DNA from 2 places in the Solibacillus ferritrahens genome. Region 1 is predicted to be linked to the other one. Evidence: riboswitches for the same ligand, from Rfam matches in the RefSeq annotation. Region 1 holds a riboswitch; the other holds the start of a gene.

What was found. A riboswitch is a leader RNA that binds a small molecule or an ion and turns the genes downstream of it on or off. The one in region 1 is predicted to bind glycine.
Region 2: linked by a shared signal. The riboswitch ahead of gcvT (glycine cleavage system aminomethyltransferase GcvT) and the one ahead of SNE38_RS04920 (amino acid permease) in region 1 are both predicted to bind glycine.

What each region holds. Positions count from the first base shown of each region.
Region 1 covers NZ_JAXCLE010000003.1:180,829-186,684, forward strand. Annotated here, with positions in the region: gene SNE38_RS04910 (anti-sigma factor family protein) at 1-105, shown strand, start outside; gene SNE38_RS04915 (MDR family MFS transporter) at 258-1,454, opposite strand; glycine riboswitch at 1,963-2,041, shown strand; gene SNE38_RS04920 (amino acid permease) at 2,201-3,538, shown strand; gene SNE38_RS04925 (MFS transporter) at 3,920-5,128, opposite strand; gene SNE38_RS04930 (helix-turn-helix transcriptional regulator) at 5,141-5,856, opposite strand, start outside.
Region 2 covers NZ_JAXCLE010000015.1:3,855-9,710, forward strand. Annotated here, with positions in the region: gene SNE38_RS19310 (prepilin-type N-terminal cleavage/methylation domain-containing protein) at 1-474, shown strand, start outside; gene SNE38_RS14130 (pilus assembly FimT family protein) at 383-676, shown strand; gene comGF (competence type IV pilus minor pilin ComGF) at 673-1,125, shown strand; gene SNE38_RS14140 (hypothetical protein) at 1,142-1,282, shown strand; gene SNE38_RS14145 (shikimate kinase) at 1,554-2,066, shown strand; glycine riboswitch at 2,196-2,288, shown strand; gene gcvT (glycine cleavage system aminomethyltransferase GcvT) at 2,548-3,651, shown strand; gene gcvPA (aminomethyl-transferring glycine dehydrogenase subunit GcvPA) at 3,675-5,021, shown strand; gene gcvPB (aminomethyl-transferring glycine dehydrogenase subunit GcvPB) at 5,014-5,856, shown strand, end outside.

The sequences.
Region 1 (5,856 bases):
TACGAGTTTGAAAATTTTGAACAAATACCATCTAATTTAAAATTAGTGCCGTCTCCTGTAAAGAAATTCAAACAAATTGACCCAATTGTATTAGACTTACATTAAAAAATAGACTCTCACTTAATATACGATTTAGGTGAGAGTTTTTTGTATTGGTGAAAATCTTATCCAAATCTCATTTCTTTATAATTAATTTAAAAGAAAAGCTCCAAAAGAATAACACAACAATATTTCAAAGGGATTGTTAATCTCTCTCTTCAATAAAGCTTGATATAAAAAACTAGACTGATAAACGCACATAGTAAAATAATACTGAAAATAATTAGTGGTCCAAAAAAGGCCGCTAAAATAACTGTGAATGGTGCCAACAAACGTCCAATTGTAAATTGCATGTTGGATGCAGCCATATACTGTCCTCTTGCATTTTCGGGGGCATATTCACTCACAAAATTGTATAGAACAGGCGCTCTTACAATTTCACCAAAAGTAAATATAATTGTTAGAAATAACAAGATCCATATATTTGTTGTAAAACCCACTGCAAACATACCAAAGCCTGCTAATAGACAGCTTAAAATAAACACTTGCTTATCGCTCCAACCTTTTAACCATTTGGTAATAGGTAGAACAAATAGTACAAATAAAATACCATTTAGTCCTAACATATAACCTAATACGTCTTTACTGGAAAGCTCGAAGTTTATAAATGAGACGATTGTCTGATTTGGTACGTAATCGTAAATATAAACTGATAAGTATAAATCTAATTGCATAATCGCAATAACAGAGAAAATTCCTGCCAATAAATAATAAGAAAATTTATTGTCCTTTAGTATTATAACGTAGTCTTTTAATTGTTTTATTGGTGAAAATAAACCTTCATTTGAAGTCCAAGTTAGCGTTTCTTCTAACCAAAAATAGATAAATAAAAAGAAAACCATCAGTACAATAGCGCAGCTCCATAGCAGCAAATCACGGTAATCAAAAAATAACCATGCACCTAAGATAGGACCTATAACTGCCCCTAAATTACTTCCTGTTAAAAATGTGGCAAATACTTCTTTTCTATATTCTGCTGAAACTGTATCTGCAACCATCGCATCACTTGCCGGTTTATAAAGACCCTTACCTATTGTAATTCCTAAAAAAGCAAAATAATCGAGCCAAATTATACTAGACATAGCGAATAGAATAAACATAGTAAACTGAATACCTACGCCCCATAGCATCACTCTTTTTCGTCCAAATCTATCTGCAAATGAACCTCCTATGAGTCCGGTAATTAGGCTGAGAACGGGTGGAACCATCATCAGTGCACCTGCCCAAGCCAACCCCAATGATTGACTAAAGTAAATCGCAATGAAGGGAAAATACATCCAATAAAATAAATTAAAGATTGTTTCTCCACAAAGTCTTACCTTTAAATTGCGTGTCCATATATTTTTTTTAACCATATAATACCTCATTGATTTATTTCGGCCGATGGGTTTATTTTAGATTTAAAAATATGGGAAATATAGACTTTAATAAAAAAATTTGATATACTAATAATATGAAAAACGAGTAAATACTACTTTTATTTGACGAGCACTATAAATAGAACATATATTCCTATTTGAACGAGTAAAACCACTCAACTAATCGACTATTAAAATCGATTAATGGAGTGGTTTTTTAGATATCCCACTGAAAATGAAATATTCATTATTTTCAGTGGGATACTTTTTTAAGGATGAAAATTCTGTAATAGGTTTACATTTTAGTGGAAACATTGATAAATTGCTTGTTTCAATTTAATTTTATCTTCTAACCATTGTATCCACTCAAAATAGTTGTTAGTATTAATTATTGTACAATAATAGTATCGTGAGCGACCTGTTTGGAGTTGGAGGTTGCCGACAACAAATAGGGATTAATTACATACATATCAAGCGAAGATCGTCGTGGATAGCACTACTGACGGGAGCAGTTTCTGGAGAGAGCGCGTGTACCGCGTCGCCGAAGGGTTCATTATCTCAGGCAAAAGGACAGAAGACAGGAATAATAAGGGACGTTATTATTCTTATCTACAGGAACTGGTGAATTATCAGTTCCTTTTTTAATTTTCAGAAAACATGATTGGATGAACCGCGAACATTTACCTATTATTTTGCGCTGTCCTTGTGGCAGACAAAATACTTATCCTTTGGAGGAATTCGTTTTGGAACAACATGAACTCAAGCGCGATCTTAAAAATCGGCATGTACAACTAATTGCGATTGGCGGAACAATCGGTACAGGGCTATTTTTAGGATCAGGAAAAGCGATCTCACTTGCAGGACCATCAATAATCATCGGGTATTTAATCGTAGGAATAGCTTTATTTTTCGTCATGCGGGCACTTGGAGAGCTCCTATTATCAAAAGGGGGCTATGCTTCATTCACGGAGTTCGCTACTGAATATTTAGGAGATTGGGCAGGGTACGTTACTGGCTGGACATATTGGTTCTGCTGGATTATGACGGCCATGGCAGATATTATAGCGGTCGGAATGTATACACAATACTGGTTTGATATCCCGCAATGGGTGCCGGCCATTGCCTGTTTAGTAGTCTTACTTATCTTAAATTTACTGACTGTAAAATTATTCGGTGAACTGGAATTTTGGTTTGCTCTTATCAAAATCGTTACCATCATCGCACTTATTGCAATAGGGATTGTATTGCTCATCATTGGATTTGAAACAGATGCTGGGAAAGTGGCAGTGTCTAATCTGTGGGAGCATGGCGGTTTATTCCCGAACGGAGCATTTGGCTTCCTTATGGCTTTCCAAATGGTTGTCTTTGCATTTGTTGGAGTGGAATTAGTCGGGGTAGCAGCTGCTGAAACGGAAAATCCGCAAAAAAATATACCATCGGCCATTAATAAAATACCGATCCGTATATTACTGTTTTACGTAGGTGCGCTATTCGTTATTTTAACGATTAACCCATGGGATACGTTAAGTGCGACAAGCTCACCGTTCGTTCAAGTATTTGCTTTGGTCGGTATTCCGATTGCGGCAGGACTTATTAATTTTGTCGTGTTAACATCAGCTGCCTCTGCAGGAAATAGCGGGATGTTTTCAACGAGCCGTATGCTGTTTAGTTTAAGTAAAGGGAAACAGGCTCCGAAATCGTTCGGTAAATTAAATAAAAATGCCGTTCCACAAAACGGGTTATTATTTTCTTCAGTAGTCGTATCAATTGGTGCACTGCTCAGCTATCTGATGCCGGATGATGCCTTTAGTATTGTAACGACAATCAGTGCGATTTGCTTTATTTGGGTGTGGAGCATTATTTTAATCTCGCATATCATTTATAAAAAGCGCCACCCGGATTTGCATGCGAAATCGATATTTAAAGCACCATTAACGCCGTTTGTGAACTATGTGGTTTTAGCATTTTTCGTATTTCTATTAATTATTATGGCGATTTCAGAGGCTACAAGAACTTCTCTTATGCTGACGCCATTATGGTTTATTATGCTATTTGTTTTATACGCATTTCGGAAAAAATAAATATAAGGAAGGCGCTCCGCATTTGCGAGGCGCCTCCTTTTTTATTAATTGACGAATATCGTGGCCAAAGTGGCGAATATCAAATGAAGAGTGACGATTAAGAGAGAAAAAGTGTCGAATATATAAAGGGAAGTGGCGAATACCTGCATAGAACTGGCGAATATTCCCATCGAACTGGCGAATATCCGCTTAAAACTGGCGAATATCTCAACTACTTTAGTTTACTCATCATGTGCTTTCTTGCCTCCATATGGATTTTAACGTCGCAGCTGTCACAGGAAAACTTGCCACGCATATTCCGTTTATACTTTTGGTATTTTGTTGTCCCTTCCACCAATAGAAAGGGCTTTTTACAGCAAAAACAGAGGGCCTCATAAGTGATCATTGTAACTCCTCCTGTACGAATAATAATGAATTTCTAATTAAATAAACATACACAAAGCAGGCGATTAGTACGCCAATAAAAGCAAATAAACTTGTTATGAGCTGGATTGAATAGAGTTCAGCTAAAAAACCAATGAGCAAGGTCAGCAATATTTGCATCACACTTTCGATTAAACCTAATGTACTGCCAAACCGGCCCATAATTTCAGTTGGAATCGTCTGCTGATAAAAAGTTGCATAGCCCGCATTACTAAATGCCATGAATAATCCTAGTAAAATAAAAGAAGCGATGGCCAAAATCAGATTCGATGAAAAATAAAACACAAAATAGCATACTAAAGTTAATGAAAAGCCTGCTCCTATATATGAAATGAGCGATAGTTTTTTGACATATTTTGCAGCCATAAATCCACCAACGATGGCACCAATTCCTGTTAGTCCAACAATTATGCCGTATGCAGTATCAGACACTTTATGAAAATCCTTTAAAAACGACATTTCCTGTGAATCAAGTGAATAACAGATCATAAGAGCGGTTGAATATAAAACAAAAAAGTATAAAATTTCCTTTTTCTCTCGTATAAATTTCCAGACCACATAAAAGTCATCCCGAATAACGGCAGGGGTAATCGTCTTCAATAATTTCGTTATTTCGCCTTGAACATTTGGCAGTAAGTACATCATCCATGCACTAAAAAGAAGCATGCATGCGTTTATCCACATCGCAGTAGAAGTACTGCTAAAGGCAATGATTACACCACTTAAAGCAGGTCCAATCATAAAGCTTCCGGAGCCTAGCATAGCGTTAATAGAGTTGAAGCGTAGACGATCATTTGGCTGTACAAGCTTTGTAATCATATATGTACTGCTAGGATTTGAAAAACATACTGCGATATTTGCAAGGAATATGAAGCAGTAAATGAGCCAAATGTCCGTAAGTAAAGGCATCAAACAAACAATACCTGCACGGGATAAATCACTGAATATGAGAATCGTCCTTTTATTGGACCGGTCTACAATGGAGCCGGCAAAAAAGCTGCAAAGGATTCGGGCAATTGGACCAATGATATAAATTCCTGCAACGGCTGCAGGCGACTCTGTTAAATGCCAAACCGTTAGATTAAGCGCGATTAAATAAATCCAACTCCCTAACTTGGATACGCCAAATCCAAACCATAAATAAAAATACTCTTTTCTTAACTCCATACATTCACCCTCCTAGCTACTCATTCGTTGTCGTACTTTTTCACTTGCAAATAAAGCTTGTTTATAACATTGACTAGCATGCTTATAGGCATGGAGTTGTTCATAAAACTGTCCCCATAGAGGGGCATAAAAAAGGGTTAACGCATAGTACTGCTCTTCATTAAAATGATGAAAAGCCTGTTCTTCCAACTCTTTTAGACCTTGAATGATATGCTCGTTCTGAATCGCATATTGTAAAAGTTTTCGCTGATAAATATGGTGCTGGATTGAAAATAGCTGTTCCTCATACCGATGGAATAGCTTTTCTAATTGAGTAAAATCTTTATTCTGATAACATGTGCGCATCCAGTTAATAGCAGAATGTAGATCTTCGTCATATTGATTTGCCGTTTCATAATGTTCACTCGCTTTTTGAAAATCATCCTGGCATTCGTAGCAGTAGGCGATGTTATTATGAAGCGAGCTCCACTGCATCGGTGTTTGAATCGATTCAACATTTTCCAGTAGCTCAATACCCGCCTCATATTCCTGTAATGCTTCGCGGTATCGGTGGAGATCATTATAAATAACGCCTTTCATCGAGTACAGCTTCAACTGAAATAACGGTTTAAACTGATGAGTAAAATAATGTGCCGCAAGCTCAATATGCTGCAGAGCCTTGTGAAATTTGTAGCTGCGATGGTTCGCAAAGGCGAGATGATAATGATAATTGGCAAGCTCAAAAGGAT
Region 2 (5,856 bases), on a different contig from region 1:
TTTTTAGTTGTAAGTACAGCAATTCTCCTTTTTTCACATAAACCATTTTTAGATTATACAGAAAAACAATTAATGAATCAAAATGAGCTATTAATAAGAATGACGCAATTGATTTCTATCGAAAAAGAAAATCCACATAGTTTTGAAATCGTCAATTGTCGTAGAATTCGTATAAAAGAAAGGAATAAAGAGGGCGTTATATATGAACAGATGGTACCTAATCACATTGAAATATTCATAACCACCCCGAACTCAAGGCTTATCTTTAATACGGAAGGAAATACGAATGCGTTTGGGCGGATTATGTACCATTTTGAAAATGTGAGCTATCAATACTCTGTAAATATTGGGAAAGCAAGAATTTTAGAAAAGGAGGTTTTTCATGACACAGGGAGGCCTAACGCTTGTGGAAACACTTTTAGCAGTCGTCATTCTATTTTTCCTGACTTCAACAATAATTCCCCTTACTTATAATATGAAACAGCAGATAGCCGATCAAAAATTGAAGACCCATGCTGCTGAGGTCGCCTTTATTGGTGCGTTAAAGTATAAGAGATACGGGCAATCTGACGGTATTCAGGAAATCGACCAAACCGTTTTTCATTGGACCTATGACGGCCAGTATGTTTGTGTATTGTTCGATAAGAACGGTATGGAAGAGGAGAAATGCATATGAGGCGAGCTCGGTTAAATGAGTCAGGATTTACACTGTTGGAGAGTTTATTTCAGTTAACGGTTTTCGGTTTGTTCGCCTCGATCAGTTTACTAATCCTAATCTGGGTACATGATATCCAACAAATAAAGAAGATGAAGAATGAAGTGAATTGGGAGTTTTTTGTCTACGACCTGCATCAATACAATATGAATTCGATATCCGGAAAATTGTATAATTCCAGTACACTTCAGCTTGAAATGTTAAATGATCCAAAAGACCGGTTATTTGTCTTTGATAAATCAGAGTTGCATCTGCGGAAAAGGTCTAATAAAGGGGGGAATGAGATTCTATTGCCATTTGTTGATAAATGGCATCTAGAAGGAGTGGGCAATGATCTAAAAATGAAAGTGGTGATGCAGGATGGAACGGAAAGAGAAAGATCCCTCGTGTTACCATTGGGTCCGAAATGAAAAAGGGGCATTATTTATGCTAGCAATTCTATTATTATTCGTCGTTACTGGATCTGCCATTTTATATTCAAATGCGTATTTTGCACAATTAAAATTTTATAATTCATTGGAATCTATTTACGTTCGTGCTACGATAAACATACTAAATACTCAATGAAGTTTCGACTTCTTTCAACAATTGTCTCTCGCCTCCAAAAATAGAGGCGGTTGGCAGTATAAATTTCAAATGAAGGAAGTTAATATCTCAGCAATTATTAAAAAGTGGGTAAGAAATACTTAAGGTGAGAGTCACGAAAGCATTGGTAATGGGAAGTAATAAGTAACACATACAAAACTGCATTTTCACATTTAAGTATACTACCTTTTTTGATATATTGAAGTTGAGGTGCTATGGAAAAGTAGTTCGTAATTAGAAGAAGGTGAACAGCATGCGAAAAATATATTTAGTTGGATTTATGGGATGCGGAAAAAGTGCGATTGGCAGAAGATTAAGCTATTACTTAAAGATGCCCTATTATGATATGGACCATGAAATCGTTCGACAACAAGGAATGACAATTCCGGAAATCTTCGAACAATACGGGGAAGCACATTTTCGAAAAATAGAGACGGAATTTTTAAAAAAATTCCGTGATGAAGCATGCATTATTTCAACAGGCGGTGGGGTAGCTGTTAATGGAGAAAATCGGAAAATTATGCGGAGAACAGGGCTCGTCTTTTTCCTGGACGCCAAATTTGAAGATATTTATATGCGAATTCGTAATGATAAAAATCGTCCCATTGTACAAACTTCATCAGAACAAGAGTTAGAAGAACTGTACCATAGCCGTAGAAAGGCTTATCGAGAAGCGAGCCATATACAAGTACTGACTGTAGGAAGATCATTAAGACAAATAGTTGAATACATTGCTTTCCAAGTAAATAGACTTAAAAGCGAATGATTATTTAATAAAAACCAATAACGTTCGCTTATTAAGTAAAATTAAAAAAAGATTGCGTTTTCAATACATTCAATGTTAGGATATTGCTAAGAGTACAGTAAATTTAAATTAGTTGAAAAACTAGCGCGGATGATGATACGGGGAGAGAACGTGATGTCACGTCGCCGAAGGAGCAAATAGCGCTGCTATGAATCTCTCAGGCAAAAAGACTCGTATTTGACGCAACTCTGGAGAGCGCTGTTATAGTACAAGTTACTGGCAGCCACCAAAGGGGAAAGCCTAAAATGTGATAGCGTATCAAATTTAGGTGTAACTTTCAGGTGCAAGGACAGAGAATCTCATTAAAAGGGATTCCTCTGTCTTTTTTTATGGAAAAAAACGTTTTCTAAAAAAGGCAGCTAGCTGTACCGCACATTGTAATATTCATTCCCCATAACAATTTTAAAAAGGTTAAAACATAAAACTTTAAGGAGGAAATGACATGACAAATGAATTAAAACGTACTCCACTATTTGATGAATACGCAAAATATGGTGGGAAAACAATTGACTTTGGTGGGTGGGAATTACCTGTACAATTTTCTTCTATAAAAGAAGAACATGATGCAGTCCGTAACCGTGCTGGTCTTTTTGATGTTTCACATATGGGGGAAATTTTTGTAGAAGGCACAGATGCATTATCATATTTACAAAAAATGCTGACGAATGATATCTCCAAAATAGTAGTTGGTGGAGCACAATACAGTGCACTTTGCTATGAAGATGGCGGAGTTGTAGATGATTTATTAACATATCGTTTAGCAGATGAACGATATTTACTATGTGTCAATGCCTCTAATATTGAAAAGGACTTCGAATGGTTGCAAAAACATGTAGAAGGCAATGTTACAGTAACAAACGCTTCCGATAAATATGCTCAAATTGCACTCCAAGGTCCATTAGCAGAGGAATTGCTACAAACGTTAACGACGGAAGACTTGGCAGCGATTAAATATTTCAAATTCAAAGACAATGTGGATGTAGCTGGACAATCGGTACTTGTATCTCGCTCCGGCTATACAGGTGAAGATGGATTTGAAATTTACGGTACACCGGAAGCTATTATCGAACTTTGGAATAAAATTTTGGATGCAGGTAAGGACAAAGGTGTTATTGCAGCAGGATTAGGTGCCCGCGATACATTACGATTTGAAGCATGCCTCCCATTATACGGTCAGGAACTTTCTAAAGATATTAACCCACTTGAAGCTGGGATTGGGTTTGCAGTGAAATTAGCTAAAGAGCCACAATTTATTGGACAACAAGCATTAATTGACCAAAAAGAAAAAGGTCTAGCTCGTAAATCAGTAGGTATTGAGATGATAGATAAAGGGATTCCACGTACTGGATATAAAGTATTCAAAGATGGGGTAGAAATTGGAGAAGTTACAACTGGTACGCAATCTCCGATGACAAAACGCAACATCGGTTTAGCTTTAATTGACGCAAAATTCGCTGAAGTCGGAACTGAGTTGGAAGTTGAAATTCGTAAAAATAGAGCTAAAGCTGTAATTGTGGAAAAACCGTTTTATAAACGTACAAAATAATACTTTTGAAAAGAGGGTTAACAATGAAACATCGTTATTTACCAATGACGGAACAAGATAAGCAAGAAATGTTAGATCGCGTCGGAGTTGCAACAATCGATGAACTTTTTGCAGATATCCCAGAAAAAGTTCGCTTCCAAGGAAACTATAATATTAAACCTGCTAAATCAGAAGCAGCTTTAATGAAGGAATTATTGCAACTAGCAGGCAAAAATAAAGATACTGCCAGCAATGTATCGTTTTTAGGTGCAGGTGTTTATAATCACTACAAGCCGGTAATTGTCGATCATGTTATTTCCCGTTCAGAGTTTTATACAGCCTATACACCATACCAACCAGAAATTTCCCAAGGCGAGCTACAAGCGATTTTTGAGTTCCAAACAATGATCGCTGAACTTACAGGTATGGATATCGCGAACTCCTCTATGTATGATGGTGGAACAGCATTGGCGGAGGCAGGAATGCTTGCAGCAGGTCATACTCGCCGTAAAAAACTATTAGTCTCTGGAGCAGTACACCCAGAGTATAAAGATGTTGTAACGATGTATGCATATGGTCAATCAATTGATGTTGTAACGATTCCAACAAAAGACGGTGTAACAGATGTTGAAGCGTTAAAAGGATTAATTGATGAACAAACAGCTGGCGTTATTGTGCAATATCCAAACTTCTTCGGGCAAATTGAAAACTTACAGCCTCTTGCAGATATCACACATGAAGCAAAAGGATTATTTATCGTGTCGGCAAACCCATTAGCACTTGGGGTATTAACACCTCCAGGGAAATTAGGAGCGGACATTACAGTTGGCGACGCACAGCCATTCGGTATTTCGGAAGCATTCGGTGGTCCACACTGCGGTTATTTCGCAGTTACGACTAAATTAATGCGTAAAGTACCAGGTCGTTTAGTTGGGGAAACAGTGGACCAAGATGGACGTCGTGGTTACGTATTGACATTACAAGCACGTGAACAGCATATTCGTCGTGATAAAGCGACATCAAATATTTGCTCAAATCAAGCGTTACTTGCACTTGCTTCTTCAGTTGCAATGACAGCACTTGGAAAACAGGGTATGCAAGAAATGGCAAAACAAAATATCGTGAAAACACGTTATGCAAAAAACGCCTTTGAAGCAGCTGGCTTCGAAGTTGTATATAAAGGTGCACACTTCAATGAAATCGTAGTAAATACAAAACATAACGTAACACAATTAAATAAAGCGTTAATTGAAAAAGGTATCATCGGAGGATTTGATTTAGGGCGAGTTTACCCGGAATTGGAAAACCACGCACTAATCGCTGTTACTGAAATACGTACAAAAGAAGAAATTGATGCACTAGTTGCAGAAATGGGGGCTTATAATGAATAACGAAAACCAAACACTCATTTTCGAAATTACAAAACCAGGCCGTATCGGTTATAACTTAGAGCCACTGGATGTTCCTAATTTTGATCTTGAGGAGCTTATTCCATCAAATTTAGTACGTCAAGAAGCAGCTGAACTACCTGAAGTTTCTGAATTGGACATTATGCGTCACTATACAGCACTTTCCCGCCGTAACCACGGTGTGGATTCAGGGTTCTATCCATTAGGTTCTTGTACAATGAAATACAATCCAAAAATTAACGAAACAGTTGCACGTTTTTCTGGTTTCGCTAATATTCATCCATTACAGGATGAGTCAACAGTTCAAGGTGCAATGGAATTACTGTACGATTTACAAACATCCCTACAGGAAATTACAGGTATGGATGAAGTAACGCTACAACCTGCAGCAGGTGCACATGGTGAATGGACAGCGCTGATGATGATTCGTGCATTCCATGAGGCCAATGGTGAAGGACACCGAAATAAAGTAATTGTTCCGGATTCAGCACATGGTACAAATCCAGCTTCTGCAACTGTTGCAGGCTTTGAAACAATTACCATTAAATCAGGTGAAGACGGGTTAGTTGATTTAGAAGATTTACGCCGTGTAGTTGGACCAGATACAGCAGCATTAATGCTGACAAACCCAAATACTTTAGGTTTATTCGAAGAAAATATTATAGAGATGGCAAATATTGTTCACGGTGTTGGCGGTAAAGTTTACTATGATGGCGCAAACCTAAATGCGGTTATGAGTAAAGCGCGTCCTGGTGACATGGGCTTTGACTGTGTTCACTTGAATCTGCATAAAACATTTACTGGCCCACACGGTGGT